One region of the Oceanisphaera sp. genome, then DNA from elsewhere that is predicted to be linked to it. Evidence: predicted binding sites of a transcription regulator. Region 1 holds the regulator's gene; each other region holds the start of a gene.
The links. The regulator sigma-54, encoded in region 1, starts transcription at its own class of promoters, with help from an activator protein. The targets are predictions, from matches to a motif close to TGGCACNGTTTTNGCTT.
Positions count from the first base shown of each region.

Region 1 (10,076 bases):
GTAAGTAGCGCAAGACCACTTCAATACTAATATCTGCCCGCAAGCTGATGAACTCAGTGCTCATCATAGAGCCGGCTGTGTCTTCTGGATAAGACAGTGCCTGCTTGGCGCGCAGCCTGTCTTGCTCATCCATTTGCGTCAGTACTTGATTTAGTAATTGCTCGGGGAGATCGCGCAATACATCAGCCAGATCATCCGATTCCATGTCTTCGAGTGCGCTGGCCAGCTTATCAGCGTCCATCAGCCGGATAATGCCGTCTCTGACTTCTTCTGAGAGCTCTTCTAGTATTTCACCGTATTCGTCGGGATCAATCAGTTGCCAAAATACTTTACGGCTGGGGGTAGGGGAGGCTTCTAGTAACCAGGCTACATCACCTGGGCGCATTTGTTGTAACTGGCGGCGAACATGCACGAACATGCCACTATTAAGTGCTTGATTGATAGTATCTAAATGTTCTGCTGGACTAGGTTTGTCTGATGGATCTGACATCAATGCTCCCGCTTTATTTTAAAACAGCTCATTAAGCCGTTATTCTGCCTCATTGAAGCGGTCGGCGACGAGGCGTGAAACAGCATCCATTGCCGCCTCGGCATCTTGTCCTTCTGCCACGACCCGAATGGCGTGACCCTGAGCGGTTTCAAGCATCAGCAGCCCCATAACGCTGTTAGCGGGGGCTTGTTTTTCGTGGCTGCATACGGTCACTATGGCATCAAATTGCTCGGTGACTTGTACTAGCTGAATAGCGGCGCGAGCATGTAATCCGAGTTTATTGACAATTTTGAGATCACGCTCAATTCTCCGCATGGTGTTTTTCCAAGGTACGGTGGCGCAGTTGCACACTCTTACCCATTTTTTTAAACGAGGCAGCTAATTGCTCTACCAGATATACAGATCTGTGTTTACCTCCAGTACAGCCAATGGCCACAGTGACATAACTGCGGTTGTTACGCTCAAGATGCGGCATCCAAGTGACCAGGAGGTTTTCTATTTGCCAGCGGTATTTGCTCACTTCAAGCTGGCTATTTAAATAATTAGCCACAGGCTCATCTTGGCCAGTAAAAGGCCTCAATTCGGCAATCCAGTGTGGGTTAGGTAAAAAACGGGCATCAAATACAAAATCAGCATCTTGAGAGATACCAAATTTATAGCCAAAGGATTCAAACACCCAGTTTAATTCACGTTCCTTTTTACCCAATATTCGAGCGCGGATAATTTCGCTTAAGTCATGAATACTGAGATCTGAGGTATCAATGCGCAAATCAGCCGCCGATGATAAAGGCGCTAATAGGTGGGTCTCTTGGCGAATAGCTTCATCCAGTGTGAGGCTGAGCCGAGACAGAGGGTGTAGCCTGCGGGTATCACCAAAGCGGCGAATAAGTGCGGCATTATCGGCATCAATAAAGATATTTGATAGGCTTACACCTTCTATATTACGAACTTGGTCTAAACAGCTTTCCATTTTTTCATTACTGTCGGGGAGGTTACGTACGTCAACACTCACAGCTACTTCGCCGGGCTTGTTGCGCCGCATTTTAACCAAATCGGGTAAGAGCTCTACCGGCAGGTTATCGACACAATAATAGCCTAAATCCTCAAGTACCCGTAACGCGACGGTTTTTCCCGAACCAGAACGACCACTGACGATTACCAGCTGCATAGTTCCCCCTTAAGAAGAAATCATGATTTGATGGAGCTCGTCATCACTACTGGCTTGACGTAGCTGTTTGCAAATCTGTTTGTCACTGAGCTTTTCGGCAATCAATGACAGTGTTTTAAGATGTTGCTTACACTCTTGTTCAGGTACAAGCAGTGCAAATACTAAACTGACCGGCTGATTATCAATAGCATCAAACTCTACTGGTTCAGCAAAGGTCAGTAACACGGCGGTGGCTTGGTTATCATCACTAATACGGCCATGAGGAATGGCAATGCCATTACCTATGCCGGTGGTACCCATTTTTTCTCTGGCTAACAGGCAGTCAAATAACTGCTGGCTGTTAACGTTAAGATGCTGGGCGGCTAGTTCACTGATGATTTCCAGAGCGCGTTTTTTGCTTGTGCAGGGGATTGCACTGCGCGTGCAATCCCTGCTTAATATATCGGCGACTTCCATGGTTATTTTTGCTTAAGCTTCTCTTTGTGTTTAATGACTTGGCGATCGAGCTTATCAATTAAGCTGTCTATCGCGGCGTACATATCTTCACTTTCTGCGTTGGCGAAAATTTCACCGCCGCTAAGCAGTATTCTTGCTTCAGCTACTTTTTGCACTTTTTCTAGGGTAAGAACGACGTGTGCGTTGGTTATATTATCAAAATGGCGCTCTAGACGAGAGAACTTGCTGTTAACATAATCACGTAATGAGTCTGTGATATCTACATGGTGTCCAGTCAAATTTATTTGCATAATGTCTTCCTTCTAGGTCGGCCTACATCAGGCGTTTACGTTGATTGGAAGGGGGGATGGCCAGCGACTCTCGATATTTAGCGATGGTGCGTCTCGCCACCTTTATCCCTTGCTCAGCCAGCAGTTGAGCAATTTTGCTATCACTCAACGGCTTAACCGGGTTTTCTGCTCCGACTAATTTTTTGATTAAAGCACGAATAGCGGTGGATGAACATTCTCCGCCGCTTTCGGTTCCTACATGGCTGGAGAAAAAATACTTCAGCTCAAACACGCCTCTTGGCGTGTGTAAAAATTTTTGTGTGGTCACTCGCGAGATGGTGGATTCGTGCATTTCTACCACATCGGCCACTTGATTGAGCACCATGGGTTTCATGGCCTCTGCTCCATACTCAAAGAATGCCTGTTGTTGGTCAACAATACAATTAGCAACCTTGAGTAAGGTCTCATTTCGGCTTTCTAGGCTTTTGATAAACCACTTAGCATCTTGCAGGTGGTTGCGAATGTACTGGCTATCTTCTGTGCCCTTCGCACTGCTTGCCATAGCGGCATAGGTTTGGTTTAGTCGCACCTTTGGCATTGCATCTGTATTTAGTTCGGCCACCCAAGTGCCTTTGCGTTTGCTGACCACTACATCGGGGATTACATATTCAGAGTTTGACTGCAGTATGCGACTACCCGGCCTCGGCTCAAGCTGTTGAATTAGCGCTAATACGTCTCTTAGCTCATTTTCTTTAAGGCAGGCCTTACGCTGCAAGGTACGGTAATCGCGGTTACCTAGCAAATCCATGTGATGCTCAAGCACTGCTAGGGCATCACTTAGCCATGGGGTGTCGTGGGGCAGGGCATGGAGTTGAATTGATAAGCACTCTTGTACGCTGCGTGCTGCAACACCTAAAGGATCAAAATGTTGAATACGTTTAAGTACCGCCTCCACCTCGTCTGCTTCAATATGCTGCTCCCCACCTGATACGCTGGCTAATAGGGCGTCTATATCTAGGCTGAGATAGCCGGCGTCGTCAATGGCATCAATAATCGCTAAGGCGATAGCTTGGTCGGTATCGCTAAAGGGGGTCAGTTGCATCTGCCATAACAGGTAATCTTGTAAGGTTTCGGTTGTTTCCCCTTGGTACACCGTATCGTCCATGCCTTCAGGTAAGCCTGCGTTAGTACTACCAGACGAAGCGGTGTAAATTTCCTCCCACTGGGTGTCCATTGGCAAATCATCTGATAGCTGGTGCTGTTCCATCGCTTTGTCGGTGGCTAGCTGATCATTTTGCTGAGGGGCTGCTGTTTGAGATTCTGCCTCGCTCTGTTCGTCTTGCTCCTCTTGCTCAAGCAGGGGGTTATTATCAAGTGCAAGTTGAATTTCTTGTTGCAACTCCAAGCTCGATAGCTGCAACAGGCGAATGGCCTGTTGCAGCTGAGGCGTCATGGTCAGCTGCTGGCCCATGCGTAATTGAAGAATTGGCTTCATTGTAAAAAAGTCCTTCCATATCAACCGCGAATGGCTACAGCGGTGCCGTTAGAGGCTAAATTGCTCACCAAGATAGACTTTCTTGACCTGTTCATTATTAAGTATTTCGGCTGGTGTGCCAGCGGCTATACGGTGGCCTTGGCTAACAATATAGGCGCGTTCACACACATCAAGCGTTTCACGCACATTGTGGTCGGTAATTAACACGCCTAAGCCTCTGTCTCGCAGGTGCAATATAATTTTTTTAATATCGAGTACTGATATAGGATCGACACCGGCAAAAGGTTCATCCAACAAAATAAAGCGGGGATCAGCGGCGAGTGCGCGGGCAATCTCCACTCGTCTGCGCTCACCACCGGACAAGCTCATGCCGGTATTATCTCGAATATGGGTAATATTAAACTCTTCGAGTAGTTGTTCCATTTTTTCTGTGCGCTCGTCTGAGCTTAAATCTTTGCGTGTTTCTAATACCGCCATTATGTTATTAGATACACTTAAACGGCGAAAGATAGACGCTTCTTGCGGTAAATAACCAATGCCACTGCGGGCCCGTAAGTGCATGGGTTGATGACTAATATCTTGTTCATCTATGGCGATACTGCCGGCATCGCTTTGTACTAAGCCCACAATCATATAAAAAGAGGTGGTCTTGCCGGCGCCATTGGGGCCAAGCAGACCAACAATTTGGCCGGTATTTACTGTCATACTGACATCAGCTACTACCTGACGCCCTTTGTAACTTTTTTGGAGATTGCGCGCTTTTAGCGTGGCCATGATTACTTTTGAGCCTCATCTTTAGTCGATTTTTGTTGCTTTTCAGGCAAAAACACTGTGGTTACCCGATCTTGCCCGCCTTGGCTTTCGGCTTCCATTTGCTCTTTGTCGATAAAATAACGAATACGATAACCCGTCACTATATTATCGTTTTGCTTGATTTGTGCATTGTTTAGCAGTGTCATGGTGCGAGACGTTATATCGTAATTAATCTGATTAGCTTGAGCTCTTATTGGCTCGCCACTGTCTAACACTTGGTAATAGGTGGCAGGAGCGCCATAGGCCGTCATAGATTGCAGGCCTTTATCATTACGAATCACCACTAACTTACTGGCACGCACATCTAAGGTACCTTGTTTTACTACCACTTTATCAGTGAAGGTCACTTTGTTGTCTGCCAGTTCAACGAGTTGACGACCCGCATCAATAGTGACTGCCTGATTATAGTCAGACTCTTTAGCATGAGCCCCATTGAGGCTCAATGCTAACAGGCTACTCACGCTAAGGAGTAATATACGTTGCTTGGGTATCATGCAGTAATTCCACCGTTTGTTGATCGATTTTGCCAAGCAAACCTCTGCCTTGTGCCTGATAGTTTGGGCTAGTTAACTGTACTACTTGATTAGATCGCAATTGGTTATTAATAAAGTCCAGCTCGAGATATTCGGTTGTTAAAGTTTTGACGGGGCTGTTCGCTTGCAGCCCTTTACCTACCACAGTGCCGTTTAACACCAGGTTGTCGTCTGTATTTAACATGCCTTCATCACCACTCAGTTGCCATTGGGGCTGGCCACTAGGTGAATAAAGCAAGATAACAGGTTTTTCCATTAGGGTCATGGCCAGTGGTTGGTAGTGCTCGGCGTATTCGGCCTCTAATCCACGATAGGGCAACCCCAGTTTGTTATATTGCACACTCACCAAATTTTTGGCGATAAAATCAGGTTGATAGTTCTGCTGGGTAATCACTTGTTCATCACTGGGTTTAAACCACTGCCAGCAGGCTAATGCCAATACAAATAGGCCGAAAAACCACCCCGTTTGACGGCTCATATACTCATACCTTGGGCATGAGCTAATTGTCCTCGGGCTTCTAGTATCAAATCACACAGTTCACGTACCGCCCCTTGGCCACCTTTTAAGTGAGTCACATAGTCTGCCTGCTGGCGCACTTTAGGGTGCGCATCAGCCACAGCGACACCCAAGGCGCAGTGTTGCATTACCGGTAAGTCCACTACATCATCGCCAATATAGGCAACCTGCTCTGGGGTTAGGTGTAAGTCGGTCATGAGAGCGTGATAGCCTTGCATCTTATCGCTTTGCCCTTGATAAACATGCTCTACACCCAGTGAGGCCATGCGCTCGGCGACTATGGTGGAGTTGCGCCCCGTTATAATAGCCACTGTGATGCCAATATTTTGCAGGGCTTTTATGCCAAAACCGTCTTTGGTATTAAAACTCTTGTATTCTTCACCTTGGTTGCCCAAGTAAATATTACCGTCAGATAACACACCGTCTACATCACAAATCAGTAACTGCACTTTAGCCAAGTTGCGCCATACTGTGGTGGCTACAGGACCATATAAGCCAGACTCTTCCATTAAATAACTCCTGCCAACAATACATCATGCATATTAAAGGCCCCAATGGGCTGGTGATCTTCATTGAGCACCAGCAGGCCGCTGATTTTTTTCTCTTCCATTAGCTGTACCGCTTCTGCTGCGAGCATGCCGGCATGGACTGTGGTGCAGCTTGTTGTCATCACTTGCTTAATCATAGTGTGGTGCACATCTATCTTTTGATCCAGAGTACGGCGTAAATCGCCGTCGGTATAAATACCGACTAAACGCGCTTGTTCATCAACCACGGCACTAAAGCCTAAACCGGTGCGACCAATTTCCAGTAGCGCATCAATTATAAGGGTATTGAGTGTTACCTTAGGCACACTATTGCCTTGGTGCATTATGTCGGCGACCCGCAATAACAAGCGTTTGCCTAATGCTCCACCAGGGTGGCTAAGTGCAAAGTCGTTGGCCGTAAAGCCACGCGCTTCGAGTAATGACACTGCTAATGCATCGCCCATCACCAGTGCGGCTGTGGTACTGGCTGTAGGGGCCAAGCCTAATGGACAAGCTTCTTGTTCTACGTGGGTGCATAAATGAAAATTTGCTTCTCGCGCCATGGTTGATGCGGGGTTACCGGTAAGGCACACCAGTGGAATACCGCGGCGCTTAAGCACAGGTAATAGAGCAATAATTTCACTGCTTTCACCCGAGTTAGACAAGGCAATCACCACATCATCTTTGCCAATCATGCCTAAGTCACCATGGCTGGCTTCGCCGGGGTGGACAAAAAAAGCCGGTGTCCCTGTGCTGGCTAACGTTGCGGCTATTTTATGGCCGATGTGGCCCGATTTTCCCATGCCGGTGACGACGATCTTACCGGTGCAGTGTAACATTAGGCTACAAGCTTGATTAAAAGCGTGATCCAAATACTGGTATAAGCCATCAATGGCGGCTTTTTCAATATCGAGTACACGTTGGGCTGTTTTTTGGTAATCAAATTCCGCTGTCATCTTGTTCTCCGCAGGTAGGGCGCCTCTATTATAGAAAAGCTGGTGATGATATGCGACTAACAAAATAACCAGTTAGCATTTCTGGCGGTATTGACGTCAAGGCTTGGCGCCTCACTGAGGTGTTTAAAGATGAGAACAGGGAGCTGAATGCAAGCTATGGCGCTTTTGGGTTGCTGAACGATCGGGGAACTCATACAATTCCTTCTTTTCATTGGGGAATCAGTTTGAGCCAGAACCTAGTAGAAATAAAGGATCTTTGCTTTGGCCACGGTGATCGGACCTTATACGACCGTATTAACCTGCAGATCCCTAAAGGTAAAATTACCGCCATTATGGGGCCGAGCGGTATTGGTAAAACCACCATGTTACGCTTAATTGGCGGCCAGATTAAGCCACACAGTGGTGAGATTTTATTTGATGGTCAGTCTATCCCTAACATGGGGCGCTCGCATTTGTATCAAGAGCGTCAGCGCATGGGAATGCTTTTTCAAAGTGGCGCCTTATTTACCGGCATGTCGGTATTTGAGAATGTGGCGTTTCCGTTGCGCGAACACAGTGGATTGCCTGATGCCATTATCGAAACCACAGTGTTAATGAAATTAGAAGCTGTGGGATTGCGTGGTGCTGCACATTTAATGCCCTCAGAGTTATCTGGTGGTATGGCTCGGCGTGCTGCGCTGGCCAGGGCGATTGCTCAAGACCCTGAATTAATTATGTATGATGAGCCTTTTGCTGGCCAAGATCCTATTAGTATGGCGGTGTTGGTAAAGCTCATTGCCGAGCTTAATAAGGCGCAAGGGTTGACCTCGATTGTGGTTACCCACGATGTTGATGAGGTGATGAGCATTGCAGATTATGCTTATATTATTGCCAATAAAAAAGTCATAGCCGCGGGCACCCCTGAAGAGTTACGTTTGCAGCGGGATCCGCAGCTGGTGCAGTTTTTACAAGGCGAGGCCGATGGGCCTGTGGCCTTTCATTATCCAGCGCCATCATTTAGGGAGTCGTTAACGCATGTTGATTGATGTAATAGGGCGCTTGGGCCGTCGTGGCATCGACAGTGTGACGGCGGGCGGACGCGCCGGCATTATGCTAACTCATGCCTTAGTCGGTCGCCCGCAACCGAAAAAGCATTTTCCACTCTTGGTGGAGCAATTACGCGTGGTGGGCGTGCAGTCGGTTGCCATTATTTTAGTCTCTGGCCTGTTTATTGGTATGGTGCTGGCACTACAAGGTTATAACGTTTTAGTCGACTTTGGTGCCGATGGCATGCTGGGGCCTTTGGTGTCGCTGTCTTTACTGCGAGAATTAGGTCCTGTGGTGACTGGTTTATTATTTGCAGGGCGGGCCGGATCGGCGCTTACCGCTGAGCTTGGTTTAATGAAAACGACAGAGCAGTTATCCAGTCTAGAAATGATGGGCATTGATCCGATGCGCCGAGTGGTGGCTCCGCGTTTTTGGGCCGGCATGATCAGTATGCCTTTACTGGCGCTGATGTTTAGCCTTGTTGGTATTTGGGGGGCTAAATTAGTTGGCGTAGACTGGTTAGGCGTTGATGAAGGCGGATTTTGGTCTGCTATGCAATCGGCGGTGGAGTTTAATCAAGATATAATGCAAGGCTTTATCAAGAGTTTGGTATTTGCCCTCGTTGTAACCTGGATTGCGTTGTTTAATGGTATTGATACCAAGCCAACTGCAGCAGGGATCAGTCAAGCCACGACCCGTACTGTGGTTCATTCTTCTTTGGCGGTATTGGGGCTCGACTTTGTGCTTACCGTCGTCATGTTTGGATAAAATGAGATGAAATACAGCAAATTAGAATTAAGTGTTGGCTGCTTTATGCTAGCCGGAATTGGTGCCCTATTACTGCTGGCATTTAAAGTGGCTGGAGTGAATGTTAAGGGGCAAGGCGAGACTTACACGCTTTATGCTAAGTTCGATAATATTGGCGGACTAAAAGTACGCTCACCCATTAAAGTGGGAGGGGTTGTGGTAGGCCGAGTAAGCGATATACAACTTGACGAAAAGGACCAAGTACCGGTTATTACGTTAACGGTGAGCCGCAGCGCAGGTGATTTTTCTGAAAGCAGCACGGCGGCCATTCAAACCTCAGGCCTATTAGGTGAGCAATACTTAGGGTTGAGCCCAGGCTTTGCCGACGAAGACATGGGGATTGGTATGTTAAGCGATGGAGACTTTATTACTGATACTCAATCTGCATTAGTGTTAGAAGAGCTGATTGGCAAGTTTATTTATTCTATTGGTGATAACTAAGCCGTAGCACCTTATTGGAGCACACAATGAAAAAATTATTAGTTTCAGGTCTACTATTAATAGCCGGTACTTGGGCACCTTTGGCTACTGCCTTAACGTTAGAAAACCCGTATCAGCTAATGGACGAAGTGGCACAAAGCACTTTTGATAGACTTAATAACGAACAGCAAAAAATTAAGGCTGACCCTAAGTACTTGCGCACTATAGTGCGCGAAGAAATGCTACCGGGAGTAGATGTACGCTTTTCTGCCTATCGGGTTATTGGTAAGCAACTTAACGACACCACGGCAGAGCAACGGGAACAGTTTGTAGACGCCTTTAGTGAGTATTTAGTGGTAACTTATGCTGATGCACTGGCCGCGTATGACGATCAAACCTTAGATATTGGTACCGGTCAGGTAACGGATGAAGACAAATTGGTCTCTATTCCGGTGGCGGTATTAGAGCCAAACAAGCCGACTATTCAGCTGGAGTTTAAGCTGCGCAAAAATAATCGTACTGGCGAGTGGCGCGTATTTGACATGATTGCTGAGGGCATTAGCTTGTTGTCTGCAAAGCAAGGTGAACTCAGCGGCCTT
Region 1 is NZ_JBQDEX010000026.1:11,726-21,801, reverse strand. It holds gene mgtE (magnesium transporter) at 1-490, opposite strand, end outside; gene ACTHY5_RS04120 (HPr family phosphocarrier protein) at 530-805, opposite strand; gene rapZ (RNase adapter RapZ) at 792-1,658, opposite strand; gene ptsN (PTS IIA-like nitrogen regulatory protein PtsN) at 1,668-2,114, opposite strand; gene hpf (ribosome hibernation promoting factor) at 2,117-2,404, opposite strand; gene ACTHY5_RS04100 (RNA polymerase factor sigma-54) at 2,427-3,878, opposite strand; gene lptB (LPS export ABC transporter ATP-binding protein) at 3,927-4,652, opposite strand; gene lptA (lipopolysaccharide transport periplasmic protein LptA) at 4,655-5,185, opposite strand; gene lptC (LPS export ABC transporter periplasmic protein LptC) at 5,154-5,702, opposite strand; gene kdsC (3-deoxy-manno-octulosonate-8-phosphatase KdsC) at 5,699-6,250, opposite strand; gene ACTHY5_RS04075 (KpsF/GutQ family sugar-phosphate isomerase) at 6,250-7,224, opposite strand; gene mlaF (phospholipid ABC transporter ATP-binding protein MlaF) at 7,449-8,249, shown strand; gene mlaE (lipid asymmetry maintenance ABC transporter permease subunit MlaE) at 8,239-9,018, shown strand; gene mlaD (outer membrane lipid asymmetry maintenance protein MlaD) at 9,025-9,498, shown strand; gene mlaC (phospholipid-binding protein MlaC) at 9,525-10,076, shown strand, end outside.

Region 2 (10,076 bases), on a different contig from region 1:
CTTTAAGGGTGGTGATTTTTACTTCTTGGCCTAACTCTTGAATAAGGCGATCGCGTTGATCTAATAAGTCGTTAGGAGAGCCATTTAAACCGGCATTTAAAATTTGTTGATTAAGCTCGGCAATGCCTGAAGTGAGCGAGGTCACGTGATCGGCTCGCGATTCTATGTCACGGTTTTTAATGGTCGTTTCTTGCTCTAACGCACTGTAATACTCGTTAAAGTGGTTGGTAATGTCTTTGGCATTGGCCAACATTAAGTCTCGGTTACCCAAGTTACCTGGGTTATCAACCACGGCGTTAATGGCCTGATACATATCATCTAAGCTTGAGGCCAGCCCTTCGTTAACGCCGGCCAAGCTTTGATCTAAAAAGCTCAGCTGATTATAGAGGGCTTCGGCGCCCGCTTTTTCAGTGTTATTAATTAATACATCTTTAAAGGCATACTCTTGATACATGCGAGTCACGTCGGTTACTCGCGTTCCTGTGCCATAAAACTGGCCACCAGAATACATTTGTATGGTGGTCATTTGCTCTACACGCTGGCGGCTAAAGCCCTCGGTGTTTACGTTGGCAATGTTATGACCAGTGGTCGCTAACTGCCCTTGTGCGGCCAGTAAGCCACTGACACCGGTTTGGTAAATATCAACAGCCATAAAGAATCCTTATGCTTGTGCTGCCAAGCGAGTAACGGTATTAAAAATAGAGCTGAGCTTATCGGCATATTTGGGATCGGTTGCGTATCCGGCCTGTTGCAGCTCTTTAAAATATTGTTCGGGTGACTCTGTTTGTTGCAAGGCGTTGCTGTAGCGCGGATTTTCATGCAAAAAGTCTACATAGTTGTTAAAGCTGTCGTTAAAGGAGTCATAAGCTCGAAATGGCGCTTTCACTTTAACGGCTACACCTTGTTCATATTCTAGGGTGTTTACCCAAGATTTTTCATTGTTCCAACTGTTATCGGCCTTAATGCCAAAAAGATTATGGCTAGAGCTATTATTTTTTGCGCCTATGATTTTTTTACCCCACCCCGTTTCCAATGCCGCCTGTGCCAACATGGCCTCGGGGGCAAGCCCCATGCGTTTACCGGCTTCTTTAGCGGCGGGCATTAAGCGGCGTACAAAATCTTCGGGTGAGCGAAAAGGCTCACTGGCACTGTACACAACGGCATCTTTATTAACGGCAGCTTGTAATGGCGGTTGGGCTTTTTGCTTAGCCTTTTCAACGGTCTTTTCAACACCCTCTGCGTCTAATGGCCGTACTATTTTGCCTTGTACTCGGCGCACGTCGGCAAGATCAAAATGACGAGCTTCGGGTTGGGCTTGTGTTTGTTCGCCCCCCAGTTGTTTGCTCACTAAATCAGCTAGGCCTAAACTGCCGCGACGGCTCAGCTCTGACGACATTTGTTGATCGTACATATCTTGATAATGTTCAGTATAGCGGCTGTTCATTGGGCCGTCGGCTTCAAACACCTTGTTGGCAGCGCGCATCGATTTAAACAGTTGTTGGGTAAACAGGCTTTCAAACTGACGAGCAGCTTCGTCTAGCGCTTTGCCTCTGTCTTCGGCAAAGCCTTGTTGGCGCAGTTGATCTAACCCTTGAATGTCGTTAACCAATAAGCTGTTATTGTATGAATCGACCGGTTTCATGCGCTACTCCTGAAAACATAGCTGTAAGCGTTAAGCTGTCAGCTGTAAGAAAAACCTAAAACCTATCTGCCACGGAATACACGGAAAAATCTGAAAAGACCTCTCTTGCCGTTAAACCGAAAAAACGGTCCAATAAATTGAACCCTATAATGTCTAAACCTAAACCTAGATCCTGACCTGCGTCAGGATGACGGCATAAGTGCAAGATCCTGATGGTCATCAGGATGACGGCTCAAAATACAAACACCACTCTGGTCTTGTGCCGTCATACCGTGTCACCACGGTATCTCGCTCTTGGTGTTAAAACCTAAAACCTAAAACCTAAAATCGAGATACTGACTTTCGTCAGGGTGACGGCATAAGTGCAAGATTCTGATGGTCATCAGAATGACGGCTCAAAACAAATATCGGCTCCAGATACTCTGCTGAGCGTCAAGATCTCGCGTTGATCTTTGTGCCCTACCATCGTTTTGGTCCAATGAATTGGCCCCTACAAAACACTCTGTCTTTTGTTTTGCTGGGCGCTGGGCGCTAGGTGCTGTTTTAAATAATCACCAACTCGCCTTGTATGGCGCCGGCTTGGCGTAGGGCTTCTAATATGGCGACCAAATCGCCTGGCGCTACGCCTACTTGGTTAACGGCGCGTACTAAATCATCTAATGTGGTGCCGGTATCCAGTTTAAACATGCGCCCGTCTTCTTGCTCTACATTAATATTACTATTAGGCACCACTTCTGTTTGTCCGCCACCAAACGCATTGGGTTGAGACACCTGTGGATTTTCTGAAATAGTAATAGTGAGTCCACCATGGGTAATGGCCGCCGGCTTTAATTGCACACTTTGGCCAATCACCACGGTACCGGTGCGCGAGTTAATAATTATTTTGGCGGCCTCATCGGCCACATCAACCACTAAGTTCTCTAAGGTGGATAAATAACTAACGCGTTGGCCTGGGTCTCGGGGGGCATACACCCGCACCGAGGTGGCATCTACTGCTTGCGCATTGTTAGGCCCCACCAAGTTATTAATAGCCTCGGCCATGTGCTTGGCCGTGGTAAAGTCGGAACGATGCAGGTTAAAAGTAATAGTATCCCCCCGGCCAAACGAGCTAGGCACTTCGCGCTCTACCATAGCGCCACCCGGAATACGGCCAACGGTAGGAATATTAATCATAATCGAGGAGCCATCAGCCCCTTCTGCGCCTAGGCCACCCACAACTAAGCTGCCTTGTGCCAGTGCATACACTCGCCCATCAACCCCTTTTAAGAAGGTTTGTAACAGTGTGCCACCGCGTAGACTTTTGGCTTCACCAATGGCCGAAACGGTAATATCGATAGTTTGCCCAGGCTTGGCAAACGCTGGTAACTCAGCATGTACGGCCACCGGTGCTACGTCTTTCATTTTGGGGCGCATATTTTCTGGCACTGTAATGCCAAAGTTATTGAGCATGGTTCTAAAGGTTTGTGCGGCAAAGGCGTTATTACGCTCACCGGTGCCGGGTAAGCCCACCACTAAGCCGTAGCCTACCAGTTGGTTGGCACGCACCCCTTCTACCGAGCTAATATCTTTAATTCGTGCTGCGTGAGCAGGAATTAAAGCGCCAGCTAATAAGGTCAAGCTCAGTAATATGGCGGTGAGCTGTTTCATGTAATTCTCCTGAACTTTAAAGGTTGAATGAACTCGACCCTACCAAACCTTAACACCAAGATCCTGACGGTCATCAGGATGACGGCAACAGCAATCATCAAAGGTCGAATGAATTCGACCCTACAAAATACGGCTTCAAGCTGCTTTAAAAAGGCATCCATTCGCTGTTAAAGAATTTGGCCAGCCAGCCGCGGCTCTGGGTGTTAGCAAAATCACCGGTACCACCGTAATAAATGCGAGCATTAGCGACGCGGTTAGAGGCTATACGATTATCAGACTCTATATCTTGCGGGCGGATCATGCCGCTAATACGCACATACTCTTCACCGGTATTAAGCATGATCCACTTTTCGCCCTGCACCATTAAATTACCGTTGGCTAACACTTGAGCCACACTCACGGTAATGCTGCCTTGTAAGCTATTGCTTTGATTGGTGTTGGCTTGGCCATCAAACTCATTATTTGAAGACAAAGACGCAGACAATGGATAACCAGCTACGGAAGCTGACACGCCACCTAAGCTAGGTGCGTTAATGTTTACGTTTGAGTCTTTTGCCTGATTAGTAGTGGCTTGCTTTTGAGCTCGGGTCGACTCAGCGAGATCGACAGTAATAATGTCGCCCACTCGATGTGCTTTAATATCGGAATATAAATTGTTGGCGTAATTATCCTGAAAAATAGAGCCGCTAGGTTCAAGTTCTTGCTCAGTTAAGCTTGGGATAACCGGCGCAAATTCAGGATCATCCGGCTTAGGGGTATAAGGCGTACTGGTACACCCCGCCAATCCCAAAAGCACTAACACGACCCAGCTAAAAGAGGCTAAATTCATTTGCATCATATTGGTCCTTTTACTGCTCACCATTATAATTGCTGGTTAACGTAGGCCATCATGTCATCAACGGCTGAAATCACCTTAGAGTTCATCTCATATACTCGCTGGGCCTGTATTAGGTTTACCAACTCTTCGGTAACATTGACGTTAGAGCTTTCTAACATGCCCTGTTTAATGGTGCCGTAACCGTCGGCACCGGCAATACCTTGCATAGCGGCGCCACTAGATTGAGTTTCTAGGTATAAGTTTTCCCCTTTTGGCTGCAAGCCTGCAGGGTTGGCAAAATCACTAATAATCAGCTGACCAATAATTTGTGATTCGGCTTGTCCTGCTATTTGGATGGACACTTCACCATTGGTACCCACACTAATACTTTGTGCGTTATCTGGTATCTGCATTTCTGGCTGAATAGGGTAACCATTACCAGGGCTAACAATTACGCCTTCTTCGTTAAGTGCTAGCTGGCCGTTACGGGTATAGCCTGTGGTGCCGTCTGGCAATAACATTTCAAAAAAACCACGGCCATCAATCATAACATCCAGCGCATTATCTGTGGTTTGCACGCTACCTTGAGTAAAGGTTTTTTGCGTGGCCACTACTTTACTACCCGCCCCTAACATTAAGCCAGAGGGTAAGTTAGTGTCGGCAGTAGCTCGGCCACCGGGCTGATGAATATTTTGATAGAGCAAATCTTCAAAAATACCGCGGCCTTTTTTAAAGCCTACGGTACTGGCGTTAGCTAGGTTATTAGAGGTCACTGAGATATTAGTCTGCTGTGCATCTAAGCCGGTTTTACTAATCCATAATGCGGGGTTCATGATGTTCTCCTTTAGATGCGCAGCAGCTGAGCATGGGCTTTATCGTTTTCTTCCGCATGGCTCATCATTTTTAGTTGAGTTTCAAAGCGGCGCTGCAAATCAATTAAATGGGTCATTTCGGCTACGGGGTTCACGTTACTGCCTTCAAGTACGCCGGCCAATAGCTGTACATCGGCAGACGGGGCTTCTGCTTGCCCGTCTTTACGGCGAAATAGGCCGTCGGTACCTTTTTCTATATCTGCATTATTAGGCAGTACCGTTTTAATACGCTGCAATTCTTCGCCGCCATTAACGGGCTCACCTTCTAGGCGCGCAAAGATGGTGCCGTCTTTGTTTATTTCCATTTTCTCTAATGGTAGTGGCAAAAAAATAGGCGCCCCGCCATCATCTAGCACATTAAGGCCGGTACTGGTTTGCAGTGAGCCTTCGGATGTCACTTGCAAGTTACCAAATCGGGTATAAGCTTCGCTGCCATCTTTTGCCTCAACCGCCAACCAGCCGTCACCTGCTACGGCAACGTCAAGATCTCGTCCCGTGGTTTGTATGGGGCCAGAGGCAAAACTTTGCCCAGGTCGCTCTGTCATGGCAAATACCCGGGTTGGCAAACCTTCGCCAAAGGCTTGCATGGCACGAGCTTGCTCCATATCGGCTTTAAAGCCGGTGGTATTGGCGTTGGCCAAGTTGTTGGAGCGTACGGCCACGCTGTGCATGTTTTCTTTGGCGCCAGACATGGCAATATAAAGTAAATGATCCATTTCAGCTCCGTCGGTTTGTTAGCCGAATACATACTGATTAATGCTGAACAGTCGCAAGGCTCTGCCACTGACCGTTAATTTATTACACTATTGCTTAAATACAATGCAAGATTAATGCCACAAAGAAAGCGCTACGTCTAACGCTGTACGCCCTACGTTAAAAAAACAGGCAGCGCCGAGCTTCAAGGCAAAACCAGCACTTGGGTCATTGCGAGGTACGAAGCAATCCATTTCAAAAGAGAGCGAAACGTCTACCGCTGTACGTCCTACGTTAAAGAAAACAGGCAGCGCCGAGCGCCCGGCGCCAAGCACCAAGCTAACCCTTTTTGGGAGCTGTCAGCCAACTCCTTCGGGGAGCGCTACGTCTACCGCTGTACGCCCTACGTTAAAGGTAAAACAGGGTTGATTTTTCGTACCGCGTTTAACGTAAGGCGTAGAACTGTTTGTTGGCTGGATTGCCGCGTCGTTGCACTCCTCGCAATGACGGCACACTTAGGGAAGCGGTACATTTAACGCCGCTTTACGTAAAAAAACACCGCTCTGTTAAAGGAGCGGTGTTTTTTTCTGATAGCTGACAGCTTACGGCTGAAAGCTATGTTTTAACGTATTTGCAGTATGGTCTGCTGTAGGGTGCTGTTCACTTCTAGGGCACGAGAGTTGGCCTGGAAGTTACGTTGCGCGGTAATTAAGTCTACCAACTCTGAGGTTAAGTCAGTATTAGATTGCTCTAATGCCGCCACACTCACTTTACCAAACACCCCGGTATTAGGTTGACCAGTCACCACATCACCCGATAGCAAAGACTCGCGCCATTGGGTATCACCAATTTGTGTTAAGCCTTGCTCGTTAGGGAAGCGCGCCATGGCCACTATGCCTAGGTTTTCAGTTGAACCATTACTGTAAGTCGCTTGCACTAAGCCATCTGGGCCAACATCGACCTTGGTTAAACGACCGACTGTGGTACCGTCTTGGGTAGACTCTGTTACTTCAAACGCGCCCGAGTTAAGCGTGGCGGACGGTACTTTGATCATTATCTGCTGATTAGGATCTGAACCATTAGTAAAGCCTAACGCTTCAGTTTCAAACTCTGTCGGTAAAGGAGCCGTTAAGGAACCACTGTTATCAAACTCAAGGGTTAAGCTGTTCTCCGGCGGTGTGGATGAATCGCTTTTCATCACCCCATCGACGGCAACTCGCATTTCCCACTGGTTATCTGTAATAGGAGGTGTCACATTAGGGTTAGGCCCAGTTTTAGTGAAGTACTGAGTTAGCGTGTGAGTATCTCCCATAGAGTCATAAATAGTCATGGAAGTCGATGAAGTATAGGTAGCAGAGTCGGTGGCATCAAAAGCTATACCCGCTCTGTCTATCGCATCCGCTTTAGTGGGTAAGTTAATGCCTGTTCTTGCCTCTTCCGTCGCTTGAGGCTGACCGGCTTTATCAGGAATTTTTAACGCCTGGGTACTATTAATCCCTAGCCCTGCGGGCGTGCCATCTTCGTTAGCTTTATAGGTCTGTAAGAAATGCCCTTGTGAGTTAGTGACATAACCCTCGTCATTAAGACGAAAGGCACCGGCACGGGTAAAGGTGCGGTCTAGGGTGTCCATTTCATTGGCCATCACAAAAAAGCCACTACCGTTAATCGCCATATCTAGCGAGTTATTGGTAAACTGTAGCGCACCTTGGTGAAACTGCTGTGACACGGCGGCGGTTTGTACACCACTACCGGTTTGAGTTTTAGCATTGGCAAAAATAGAGTTGGCATATACGTCGGCAAACTCAGCGCGAGATTCTTTAAATCCCAGCGTATTAACGTTGGCAATGTTATTGGCCGTCACGTCCAAATCTTTCTGCGCCGCGTTAACGCCACTAAGGGCTATATTAAAAGACATTTATGTGCTCCTTACGCGGCTTTATTGCCGGCAATTTCAAGTACTTGGTTTAAGGGAATGCCCCCTAAACCTGATAAGTTAACCAAGGTAGGGCTATTGGCACTGCCCAAAGTGACACTGTCTACTCGGCCAAAGGTTAAGGCATTTAAATCTTCGCGCTGGTTATCCACCAAGCCACTCACTTTCACCTTATAACGGCCAGTACCAACTGGCTGTCCCTGATCGTTGAGTCCGTCCCAAGTAAAAGGGACGTTACCCCGCTGGGGCCCTTCTAAGCTCATAGAGCGTATTAGCTCGCCCTCTTCGTTTTCGATACGAATAACTACGTTGTCTGCCCCCTCACCGGTAACGGCCACGCCTTCTATGGGCTCAGACTCATCCCAATAAGCTACATCACTGGGTAACAGTACTTTTTGCCCCACTAAACTTGATGCTTGTAGTGCCTGGCTTGAGGTCATTACTTCACTTAAGCCCGAGAGTTTTTCACTCATTTGGTTAATACCATCGGCACTGGTGAAAGCCGTCATTTGTGCAATCATATCGGAGTTATCAGCCGGATCAAACGGATCTTGATAGGCCAACTGTTGCGTCATAAGAGCAAAGAAATCTTCTTGACCAAGCTCGGTACGCCCCGGATCTTTCGCTTTATCGGCAGGGCTTTGTTCGCCTGGCCACTTCATGCCATCTAGGTAGTCTTGGTTAACTTGCATATTGGATTACCCCTTACCTAAGCGCAGTGTTTGTTGCAGCATTTGTTTAGCTGCATCGGCTACTTGCACGTTTGTTTGGTAGTTACGCGAGGCACTTAGCATATCGGTCATTTCTTCTACCACATTCACGTTTGGCTTATAAATAAAGCCTTCGGCATCTGCCATAGGATGATCGGGATGAAACTCTTTCAGTAATGGCTTGTCTGTTTCAACTACGCCCATAACTTTAACACCGACACTTTCTTGGCGGTCTGACAATGCCTGATCTAAGTCAGCAGCAAACACCGGCTTACGGGCGCGGTAGGTTTCATTCACACTTGAACTGACACTGTCGGCGTTAGCCAAGTTACTGGCGGTTGTATTTAGCCGTACCGACTGCGCACTCATGGCACTGCCGGAAATATCAAATACCTTAAATAGGCTCACATTGACTCTCCTTTAATGGCTTTTAGCAGACCGCTGATTTTACTGTTTAAAAACTCAAGCGAAGCCTGATATTGCAAGGCGTTTTCCATATAGCTATTACGCTCGGTTTGCACATCTACCGTATTACCATCACCGGTATCAGGTTGATTGGGCACCCGAAACTGCACACTACCAGGCGGAGCTAAATCAACAGCAAAGTGTTGCTGATTCGTGCGGCTAAGCGAAAAACCTTGGCCAGTTTGCGCCTGCTCTAATGCGGTATTAAAGTCCATATCTTTGGCTTTGTAACCTGGCGTATCGGCGTTAGCCAAGTTACCTGCCAATAATTCCGCCCGGCCAGAACGTGTGACTAAGGCGTGTTGATGAATACCAAAGGCTTTATCGAAGGAAATCGTCACCCGGCACCTCTTGCAGCTACGTTATTGCCACCGAGTGGCATAATATTGCCGCCTAGTAGCTTAAATTAGTGAGAAGCGGTGAACGATAGCTCTTGTTCATGCCTCCCGCTTTGTTACTGTTATACCAAGCAAGACCTATGCCAACTGTTAAAATTGCAGTACTAAAACAACACTGCCCCCATTAATAACATTAACGGGGGCAGAGAAGAGAACTCAAAATGATTGCTACTTCAGCCGATAGATGATGCCAGGGTTACAGCGGATCATTTCAAATTTATCTGATAAGCCGGTCAGCGACTCTGACGCTCCTAGTAGTAAGTACCCCCCAGGGTTTAACGAGTGCGCAAACTGGTTAAGGATTTTGGTTTTATTTGCTGGAGAAAAGTAAATAAGCACGTTACGACAAAATATAATGTCAAACTTACCCAATAAGCTGTAGCTGTCTAGCAAGTTAAAGGGACGAAAAGACACCATATTTCTCACTTTATCTTTTAACTGCATTTTACCATCAGCTAACGGAGTAAAAAAATGGCTTCTTCGCTCCGGGGATAAACCACGCGCTAGGGATAGGCTATCGTAAATTCCTTTTTTACAGTGCTCTAGCATACTCGTCGAAATATCAGTGGCCACAATTTGCAGCCCTGGCAAACCACCGGGTTTGTGCGCCTGATACTCTAGCGCCGTCATTGCAATCGAGTAGGGCTCTTGACCAGAAGAACTGGCAGAAGACCATATTTTTAACGTTTTACCCGGCTTAGCAAGTTCAGGGAATAACTTTTCACTGAGTAAAGTAAAAGGATAAGCATCACGAAACCATAGCGTTTCGTTCGTCGTCATCGCATCAATCACAGCTGTTTTAAGCTCTCGCTCACGAGGCAACATACTTTTAGCCACTAAGTCATCTAATGACTCTAATTGAAAGCGAGTTAATAGCGGCGACAAGCGGCTTTTTACTA
Region 2 is NZ_JBQDEX010000047.1:5,982-16,057, reverse strand. It holds gene flgK (flagellar hook-associated protein FlgK) at 1-652, opposite strand, end outside; gene flgJ (flagellar assembly peptidoglycan hydrolase FlgJ) at 662-1,642, opposite strand; gene ACTHY5_RS06195 (flagellar basal body P-ring protein FlgI) at 2,186-3,289, opposite strand; gene flgH (flagellar basal body L-ring protein FlgH) at 3,435-4,124, opposite strand; gene flgG (flagellar basal-body rod protein FlgG) at 4,151-4,939, opposite strand; gene flgF (flagellar basal-body rod protein FlgF) at 4,951-5,694, opposite strand; gene flgE (flagellar hook protein FlgE) at 6,294-7,586, opposite strand; gene ACTHY5_RS06170 (flagellar hook assembly protein FlgD) at 7,598-8,296, opposite strand; gene flgC (flagellar basal body rod protein FlgC) at 8,303-8,722, opposite strand; gene flgB (flagellar basal body rod protein FlgB) at 8,719-9,120, opposite strand; gene ACTHY5_RS06155 (CheR family methyltransferase) at 9,346-10,076, opposite strand, start outside.
Region 2: flgF (flagellar basal-body rod protein FlgF) is a predicted target of sigma-54. The motif match lies at 5,798-5,814, and genes of this name have one in related genera.

Region 3 (10,076 bases), on a different contig from region 1:
GCATAGGCACAAATGATAATACGATCGCCAACGGCGGCTTTGCGTGCCGCTGCCCCGTTTAATGAAATCATCTTAGAGCCTCGCTCACCAGAGATGGCATAGGTATGAAAGCGCTCACCATTTTCAATATTATAAATATCAATTTGCTCGTATTCACGAATATTGACCGCATCGAGTAAGTCTTGATCGATGGCACAAGAGCCTTCGTAATTAAGCTCAGCGTGAGTGACTCGGGCTTGGTGTAATTTGCCTCTGAGCATGATGCGTTGCATATCCATTAATCTTATCTCCATGGTAATTAGTAAGCCGAGAGGGAATGGCCCTGCTAACAAAACTTATAAAGGGACGACTTGGTTATCTATCAATCTGGCTTTGCCAAGAAATGCTGCCATTAAAATCACCGCCGCTTGGCTGCGTTCAGTAATGGGGCCCAGGGTATTGGCATCCACTATATCTATGCTGTCTGTACGAAAGCCGAGGCTATTTAAATGAGCACTTGCTTGGTTGGCCAAGGCGGTCATATCAGACTGACCTGCAGTAATTTGTTCGGCAATATGGCGCATACTGGCGGCGAGCTCGGGCGCTTTTTTTAGTTCATCTGGGGTTAAGTAACCATTGCGTGAACTGAGCGCTAAGCCATTTGTGTCGCGCACTGTTGGCAAGCCGATGATATCAATCGGCATATTTAAGTCGCTTACCATAGTACGGATCAAGGCCAGCTGCTGGTAGTCTTTTTCACCAAAATATGCCACATCTGGCTGTACTAAATTAAATAGCTTGCAGACCACTGTGCTCACGCCATCAAAGTGCCCTGGTCTGAGTACACCTTCTAATACCTCGGCAATACCAGGCACAGTGACTCGAGTGTGTTGCTGCTGGCCATTGGGGTACATTAGTTCAGATGTTGGCGTAAACACCGCATCGGCAAGTGAGCCCAAGTGTGCGCAATCTTGCGCTAAAGTGCGTGGATAAGCAGTTAAGTCTGAGGCACTATCAAATTGCATTGGGTTAACAAAAATACTCACCACCACCTTATCGCAGTGCTGTTGTGCCGCTTTTACAAGCGCAAGATGACCTTGATGTAAGTTGCCCATGGTTGGCACAAAACCAATACGTAGGCCAAGTTGTCGCCAGTGGGTGATGGTATTTCTTAAGGCTGCAATATTATCAAGTAGCTGCATATCAGCAAAATACTCTCTGTTTAATTCGGTTAATTAAAGCTGTGCTCAGGGCCTGGGAAGCGTCCATCGGCTACATCATTAACATAAGCGGCAATGGCGGCGGGTACTTGACCGTGTTCAGCCAAAAAATTCTTGGTAAACTTAGGTACATAACCACTGGTTAAGCCTAACGCATCTTGCATTACCAGCACTTGACCATCGGTATCAGGGCCGGCACCAATGCCAATCACTGGAATCGAGAGCTGCTCACTTATCTCTTTTGCCAGTTGAGTCGGTACACACTCCAACACCAACAACTGGGCCCCTGCGGCGGCTAGCGCCTTGGCATCTTGCTTTATTTGCGCCGCTTGCTCTGCCGCTCGGCCTTGTAGCTTAAAGCCCCCAAACACATGCACCGATTGGGGGGTTAAGCCTAAATGACCACAAACGGGTACGCCTTGGCGGGTGAGCTGGGTGATTGTCTCTGTAAGCCAAGCGCCACCTTCTAACTTCACCATCTGGGCGCCCGCTCGCATTAAGCTGGCGGCATTGCTACAGGCTTGCTCTGGATTGCTGTAACTCATGAACGGTAAATCGGCGACAATCAACGCTTTTTCAGCGCCATTCGCCACACAGCGAGTATGGTAAGCCATGTCGTCTACCGTGACTTTTAAGGTGCTACTTTCACCTTGCAGCACCATGCCTAACGAATCACCAATTAATAGCGCATGCACACCGGCTTTATCGAATAATGCAGCAAAGCTGGCATCATAGGCGGTGATCATGGCAATTTTTTGCTGCTCTTGCTTCATGGCAAGCAGGCGGGCTGTGGTTATTTTACTCATGAGTTATTCCTTTACTACGACTGCGAAGGTAGAAGGGTCAGTCCATTAGTGGGGCAGGCTTGTATAAGCTCTGCCAGTACACTGCCACAAGGCAAAATTAAGTCAGGTGCTAAATCGGCCAAAGGATAGAGAACAAACTCGCGCTGTTTCATACCATAGTGAGGCACTGTCAGGCGCGGCTCATCCATAATAAGGTCGCCATACAGCAATATATCTAAGTCTAAGGTGCGTGGCCCCCATCGCTCATCTTTTCTCACTCGCCCCTGAGCCTGCTCTATGGCTTGCAGCGCATCGAGTAGTGCCAGAGGCGACAAAGCGGTATCAAATACAGATACCCCATTGGTATATAGCGGCTGATCGGCAGGCCCCATGGGTTGGCTTTGATACAGCGGTGAGTGCTGCAGTGTGCCCGCCTTAGCAAGTTCGGCTAAGGCGTGTTGTGCTGCGCTAATTTGCACTAAAGGCTGCTGTAAATTCGCCCCTAGGCCGATAAAAACCGTGGTCATGCTTCTTTTTTCTTACGCGGGCGCCGGCGTGGCCGCTTACGGGGCTTGCTTGAGCTATCACCAAATTTATTGTGTTTTGCTTTGGCTTGACGCGATAGTTGTTGACGATCAATGGGGTTTGCTTCTTGAAACTCAGTCCACCATTCGGCCAGCTCAGTCAGCTTAGGGTTTAACTCGGCTCTGAGCAGGAGAAAATCGTACCCAGCACGAAACTTAGGGTGCTCTAAAAGACGATGGGGGCGCTTGCCACTGCGTCTGTTAAGACGGTCTTGCAGCATCCAAATATCACGAACTACAGAGCTAAAGCGACGGGGAATCGCCACACTTTTTACTTGGCGGCTCAGCACTTCATCCATGGCCATCATAAAGGCGTCGTAATAGCTCAAGCCCCCTTCATGCATAAACTGCTGGGTGCGTGTTTCTACTGGGCCCCATAATAGTGCAGCATATAAAAAGGCCGGCGTGACGCGCATATTTTTTGCAAGACGCTCGTCGGTATTAGTCAGTGCTAATTCAAGAAAACGACCGTAGTTATTATCCCCTTGGCCCATCACTTCTGCAGCTTCTGGGAATAAAGGCGCAAACAAGCCGTAATACTTTAAGGTGCGATAGGTTTTTAGACCATAACCGGCCATTAGTAGCTTAAGAGTTTCTTCAAACAAGCGTGCCGGGGGTATATCCGACAGTAAAGGGGCCAGCTCGCGAATAGGCGCCTCGGTGCGCGGGCTAATAGTTAAGTCTAATTTGGCCGAAAAACGTACCGCACGGATCATGCGTACCGGATCTTCACGATAGCGTGTTTCAGGGTCCCCAATTAGCTCAAGTCGCCGTTCTTCTAAATCTTGTAGGCCATTAGAAAACCCCACCACACTGAAATCGGCAATGTTGTAATACAGGGCGTTAACACTAAAGTCACGACGCTCGGCATCTTCCTCAATGGTGCCATACACATTGTCGCGCAGTAACATACCTTCTGATGACTGAGATGACATGTCTTTGCTGTTATTGACTTGATGGTGATGGCCACGAAAAGTCGCCACTTCAATAATATCGCGACCAAATAAAATATGTGCCAAGCGAAAACGGCGACCTACCAAGCGGCTATTACCAAACAGCTGCTTCACTTGTTCTGGTGTGGCGCTGGTGGCAATGTCAAAGTCTTTGGGTTGTCTGCCCAGTAGCAAGTCACGCACCCCACCGCCGACCAAGTAGGCTTCGAAGCCAGACTTGTGTAGGCGATACAGTACTTTTAGGGCGTTTTCGCTGATTTGACTGCGCGAAATACCATGTTGGTCGCGCGTTAACACTAGGGGTTGCAAGGGCAACGCCTCCTGTTGTCGGGTCAGCAGCTTTTTACAAAAGCTAGCAATCTGGGAAAAAATAGGACACCTCGCAAGGCCTTAAGCTAAAAAAATTGGCGCACTATAATAGCGCAGAGTGGTGAAAATGCGAACTACCAACGCATGAGAGTTCAACATTGATTTTGTTTGGTACTTTGTCTAAGCGCCAATGATGACAAGCCCAGCTCAGCAACTCATTCACGTCGGCTTTGATTAACGATACCGGCGGCTGCTGCCCCAGAAAGCACAACGCTGACCATAACGCCTGGCTTGGATTATGAACATCCAATGCGGGGGCATGGTTTTGCTTCGACAATTTAAGGCCATCGTGAGATACAAGTGGCAAATGTAACCAATGAGGAACCGGCAGTTTAAGTAACCGATAAAGTGCAATCTGGCGACCTGTGGGCTCTAATAAATCTGCTCCGCGTACCACTTCGGTTATGCCTGCTTGTGCGTCGTCAACCACCACAGCCAAGTTATAAGCATAAAAGCCATCGCGGCGGCGCACAATAAAATCTTCTTCTGCCAAATCGCGATTAATGTTGATTGTGCCTTGCAGTTGGTCATCAAAGTGATAAACCGGCTGGTGCATTATCAAGCGTGTGGCAGCTTCTTTGCTACCTAATGCTAAGTGGCGACAATGACCATTATAAAATCCGCCACTGTGAGCAATCATCTTACGCGTGCAATGACAATAATAGGTTAGCTCTGCATCTGCCCAGCTGTCTAGAAGCGCCTGATAGGCATCAAGACGTTGGCTTTGGTACACCAAAGGGCCATCCCAATGTAAACCAAACGCATCCAGAGTACGCAGAATCGAATCTGCCGCGCCAGGTACTTCTCGCGGAGGATCTAAATCTTCGATACGCAGTAGCCATAAGCCTTGCTGACTTTTGGCTTGCAAATAACTGCCTAACGCAGCAATTAGTGAGCCAAAATGCAGGGGGCCACTCGGTGAGGGAGCAAAGCGCCCAATATAAGGCTTGGGCGCACGGTTATTCATACTCGCTTAGTAACCGGCCATTTGCTTTTCTTTGATTTCGGCCAAGGTTTTACAATCGATGCATAAATCGGCTGTAGGTCTGGCTTCTAGTCGACGAATACCGATTTCTACACCACAATGCTCGCAGAAGCCAAAGTCGTCTTCTTCGATTTGTTGCAGAGTTTTATCGATTTTTTTAATCAATCTGCGCTCTCTATCACGGGCGCGTAATTCAAGTGCAAACTCTTCTTCCTGAGCGGCCCTGTCCACCGGATCGGGGAAGTTGGCTGCTTCATCTTTCATATGGCCTACGGTGCGATCAACTTCTTCGCGCAATTGATTGCGCCAAGCACCCAGAATTTTACGAAAGTGCGTTTTCTGCTCTTCGTTCATGTATTCTTCGTCGGGCTTCGCCTGGTAGGGCTCAACACCGGCAATGGCCAGAATACCGAGAGATTTTTTGGTTTCAACTGCTGGCATTCCGTATCTCCTAAAAAGCTATAATAGCGCCAACCAATATTAAGAAGCGGCTATCTATACAGAAAGCGCGACAATAAGGCAATCGCGTATTGCCGTTTCTGTAAAAATAGTGCTGTAAACTTGATGTAACCCATTTTGTTACTGGTTAAGCGAACCGGATACTCAAAGTAACAGAGAGCCGCTTATTTGGTAACACAACCATATGGGGGCAAAAAGGCTCTTTTCAAGGGCGGTTAAGATGTATCCCGATATTAAATTTCTGTTTTAGATGATAAATGATAGGAGGTATTGTGCAGTTTTCTTCACCGTTACAACAGGGGCTGCTTATACAGCGTTATAAGCGCTTTTTAGCTGATATAAAGCCGAATATAACGTCCGCAGGGACAACACTAGGTGACACTATTACTATTCATTGTCCGAATACTGGCAAAATGACCGGCTGTGCTGAGCCGGGCTGGCCTGTGTATTATTCAACCTCTGATAATACCAAACGTAAATATGCTCATACATGGGAGTTAGTTGAAAACCCAGCAGGTGATTTTATATGTGTCAATACTGCACGGGCGAATTCATTGGTGGGCGAGGCACTCAAACTACGTATGATCCCAACTTTGGCGCATTATGGCGATATAAAAGCTGAACAGCCCTATGGTAATGAGCGTAGCCGAATCGATTTTTTATTGTGCCAAGCCGGTGAACTAGACTGTTATGTTGAAGTGAAAAGCGTCACTTTATTAGAGGACAATGCGTTATCTGACTCAGCTACTTGTCAGGCACAAGGGCGGGGCTTTTTTCCTGACACTAAAAGCGTGCGAGCACAAAAACATGTGCGAGAGTTGATGGCATGTGTACAAGACGGGCAGCGTGCTGTGTTGCTATTTTGTGTGTTGCATACCGGCATTAAGCAGGTCAGCCCAGCCCACCATCTTGACCCCGTATATGGGGCGTTAGTGTCTGAAGCCATCGCCATGGGCGTGGAGTGCATGGCTTGGCGTGCCGATATTTCGCCACAGGGCATGCGCTTGGTGCAAGAGCTACCGTTTGTAGAGTAGGGTAAAGTGACTAGTCCTAATCGCTTGTTTGTTCATTTAACGCCCACGACTCAAGTATTTCATAGTCAGAACCTTGTGCGCTGGGAATAGAGCGATATAGCGCCAGCTGAGTAAGGTGGTAGCTAATGGGGGTAATCGCGGGTAATGCGGATAACTCGGCTAAATTGTGAGGGCGAAATAAGGTAATGTGAGGTCGATATGCTTTATGAGGGGGAGCGAGCTTTAAGGAGCCGCATCGGTTATTAAGATCTTGGTAAAATGACATTAATGACTCAGGTATGTGCTTTGGCCCTATCCATACTGTTTTGGAACGGGTGAAACCGCCTAGCTGGTTAAGCGTTAACTGGCATTGTGGAAGCTGCATACGAGGAAGTTGTTTTAAGAGTGAGTTTAATTGAGAGTTATTGAGCTTGCCTAAAAAACGCAATGTTAAATGCAGTTGGTGACTAGGAGTACGAGGACCAGGTAAAGCCAGCCTATCTTGTAGCTTCTGTAGGGGCGCGGCGATAGCGTTTGCAGGAAACGCCAAGAATAAAGGACTCTTTTGAGTTAACAATGCACTTCCTTACTTGAGTGAGGCCAGTTTAGTGTGAGCATGTGCCACATTTTATTAGCCCCGCATGTCATCTGAAAAGAACGAAAACTGGTTTTTTCCCGACCATTTTGAATGATACATAGCCAAGTCCGCATTGCGCACTAACGCTTCACCGCTGTTGCCGTCTGTTGGACTAATGCTGATACCAATACTGGCACCCACTTTGGCTTGATATTGCTTTAATTGTACAGGAATACAGACTTGTTCAATGATTTTCTCAGCGATTAAACGTACACTTTCTTGATCTTCTATATGGGTTAAAATAATGGCAAATTCATCTCCCCCTAAACGACCCACGATGTCGCTCGCTCTTACGGTGTTTTGTAAGCGCTGTGCAATTTCTATTAATAAATGATCGCCCCCCTCATGGCCGACAGTATCATTGACACATTTAAAATTATCTAAGTCTAAATACAGCAACGCCAAGCAAGTATTATCGCGCTCAGTATAGCGTATGGCGGTGTTTAGTTGCTCTGTTATTGAGCGCCGATTAGCTAAGCCGGTTAGTTCATCATTAAAAGCCAGTTGCGCGAGCTGCAGCGTTTGTTTATCAACTAACGCCCGTAACCTGTCTGGTTCTAATAACATACGCCGTGCAATAAATGAAAATAAACTGGCTGCTAACAGGCTCAGCAAGATACCGACGAGCCATTGCGAAGGGAAATGAGTTTGCTGGCTAATTGCCATGTGCCATTCACCATTTGGGATACGAATATCTTTATTAACGATGAGTTGATGTAAATTGTGATTAGAGCGGGTAAATATATCTTCCTGAAGCGTATCTGGGTGAGTACGCGAGAGTTGATAGGCATATCCTTTTGCTTGTAGTTTATCGAGTTCAGTCAGTGACAGTAGCTCATCTAAATAGATCACGGCCATGGCAAATCCCCAAAATGCCGGTGCGCCTTTTCTTTCCAAAAAAATAGGTTTACGGCCTATAATACCGACTTTTCCTTGGCGCAGCATAAAGGGGCCAGACAAGGTGAGCAACCCACTGTTAATAGACTCTAATGCTTCTTTTTTTCGGTTGTCACTGTTCAATAAATGATGACCAATGGCCTCTTCATTACCCACCAAGGGGTAAATTCGCTCTATAATTCCGCGAGGTGCGAGTTGTAAGCTGGCCACGCCTCCTAAGGTTTGCAGTATACCTTCTGCAAACGCTTCAAAGTCATTAAGTTGCCCTTGGCTGCGCCGAACTTCGTGCGCCAAAATATAAGTGGTTGAGAGTGAGTGACTCAAGTGTCGCTCTATGGCGGCCACTTGTGCACTAATCACTTCTGTTAGTAATAGCCTTTGTTCATTTCGTTGTGCGGTAATACTCAAATGAGTATAGTAATATCCCGCAGCCAAGACTAAAATAAATATAATAAATGGATAAATGCTGCTGAGTCTTTTTTGAAACATCCCTGTTACCTTACTTTCTAAGAATACATATTAGGGTATTTGCTGTTCTTAGATAACGTTGACAGCATTGTCTTAAATAATTGTATTACTTTTACGTTAAATAACAATTTTATTTCAGTAACAGCCACCGCACTTATCTTGCTTGTGGCAGCGCGTGATTACCCCCTGTCATATAGCGCTGGGTCGGTCTTTTTGGCATAATATCTGAGTCACTTCCCCTTAGGTAATCTTGTGAATCAGCTGCCCATTGCTGAAGTACTGCCGCAACTGCACGCGGCGCTTTCGGCTTCTCAAATTATTATTGAAGCTCCGCCTGGAGCGGGTAAATCTACCTGGCTGCCATTGTGGCTATTAAAGCAACAGCAGATAACCGGGCGCATTATTATGCTAGAGCCCAGACGGCTGGCAGCCCGCAGTATTGCTCAGTATTTGGCGGCGCAATTGGGTGAAGCTCCCGGCGGGCAGGTGGGTTATCGGATGCGTGGTGAAAGTCGAGTAGGCAAACAAACTCGATTAGAAATAGTCACCGAGGGCGTACTCACTCGTATGTTGCAGGCAGATCCTGAGCTAAGCGGTGTTGAGATGCTGATCTTTGATGAATTTCATGAGCGCAGCTTACAAGCGGATTTGGCATTAGCATTTGCCTTAGAGTGCCAAGCGTTGCGTGATGATCTCACCATTATCATCATGTCGGCCACCCTTGAAGGGCTGGCGCTCACCGAGCTGTTACCCGAGGCGGTCAGCATTAGCAGTGCAGGGCGCAGTTTTGCGGTTGACGTAAGTTACCAGCCGCGCAATCAACACACCAGACTAGATGAAGCTATGGGGCGTGCCATTTTGATGGCCTTAACCCAACACAGTGGCAGCGCCTTGGCTTTTTTGCCCGGTGAGCGAGAGATTAATGCTCTGCTTACTTTGTTGTCGGATAAAACCGATTCTAATGTAGAGCTGAGGCCTTTATATGGTCGACTGTCTTTAGCAGAGCAACAAGCGGCAATTGCGCCTGCTGCGAATGGACGGCGTAAAGTGGTACTGGCGACTAATGTGGCAGAAACCTCCCTTACCATAGACGGCATTAGCATAGTAGTGGACTCGGGGTTAGAGCGCCGTGCTGAGTTTGAGCCGCAATCAGGTATGACCCGCTTATATAGCCGTCAAATAGGCCAAGCGTCTGCCACGCAACGTGCTGGCCGTGCTGGGCGCTTACAGCCAGGCCATTGTGTGCGGCTGTGGAGCCAAGAGCAGCAAGCGCGGCTCGCTCCGAGGCGCCCTGCTGAAATTGAGCAAAGTGATTTAGCCAGTTTTGTACTGGAATGTGCCGCGTGGGGCGCGCCGCCTGAGCAATTATCGCTATTAACGCCACCGCCGCCGCCCCTGTTGGCAGCGGCACATCATCAATTGGCGAAGCTTGGGTTATTAGCTGATGGAAAAATCACCGTCTTAGGGCAGCAAGTATGGCAACTTGGCTGCGAGCCCTGGCTGGGGCAGTTGTTACTTAGCGCTCACGCTTGGCAGCAACAAGGTCATCAGGGGGCCTTGGCCGATGGTGTGTATTTGGTGGCATTATTAGAAGAAGGGCATTGGGGGGCTGGGCCTTTATCGGGACAAATATTGGCACGGCAATCGTCATTAAAGCCATCGGCACGACGCTGGTTTAGCCGATTAACAGCCGCCGAATCTAAGCCCACTGGCCAGTATGTTGGTGC
Region 3 is NZ_JBQDEX010000053.1:3,629-13,704, forward strand. It holds gene panD (aspartate 1-decarboxylase) at 1-278, opposite strand, end outside; gene panC (pantoate--beta-alanine ligase) at 336-1,181, opposite strand; gene panB (3-methyl-2-oxobutanoate hydroxymethyltransferase) at 1,211-2,005, opposite strand; gene folK (2-amino-4-hydroxy-6-hydroxymethyldihydropteridine diphosphokinase) at 2,020-2,511, opposite strand; gene pcnB (polynucleotide adenylyltransferase PcnB) at 2,508-3,830, opposite strand; gene gluQRS (tRNA glutamyl-Q(34) synthetase GluQRS) at 3,934-4,857, opposite strand; gene dksA (RNA polymerase-binding protein DksA) at 4,864-5,316, opposite strand; gene sfsA (DNA/RNA nuclease SfsA) at 5,607-6,368, shown strand; gene thpR (RNA 2',3'-cyclic phosphodiesterase) at 6,385-6,924, opposite strand; gene ACTHY5_RS06690 (diguanylate cyclase domain-containing protein) at 6,979-8,370, opposite strand; gene hrpB (ATP-dependent helicase HrpB) at 8,602-10,076, shown strand, end outside.
Region 3: dksA (RNA polymerase-binding protein DksA) is a predicted target of sigma-54. The motif match lies at 5,332-5,348, and genes of this name have one in related genera.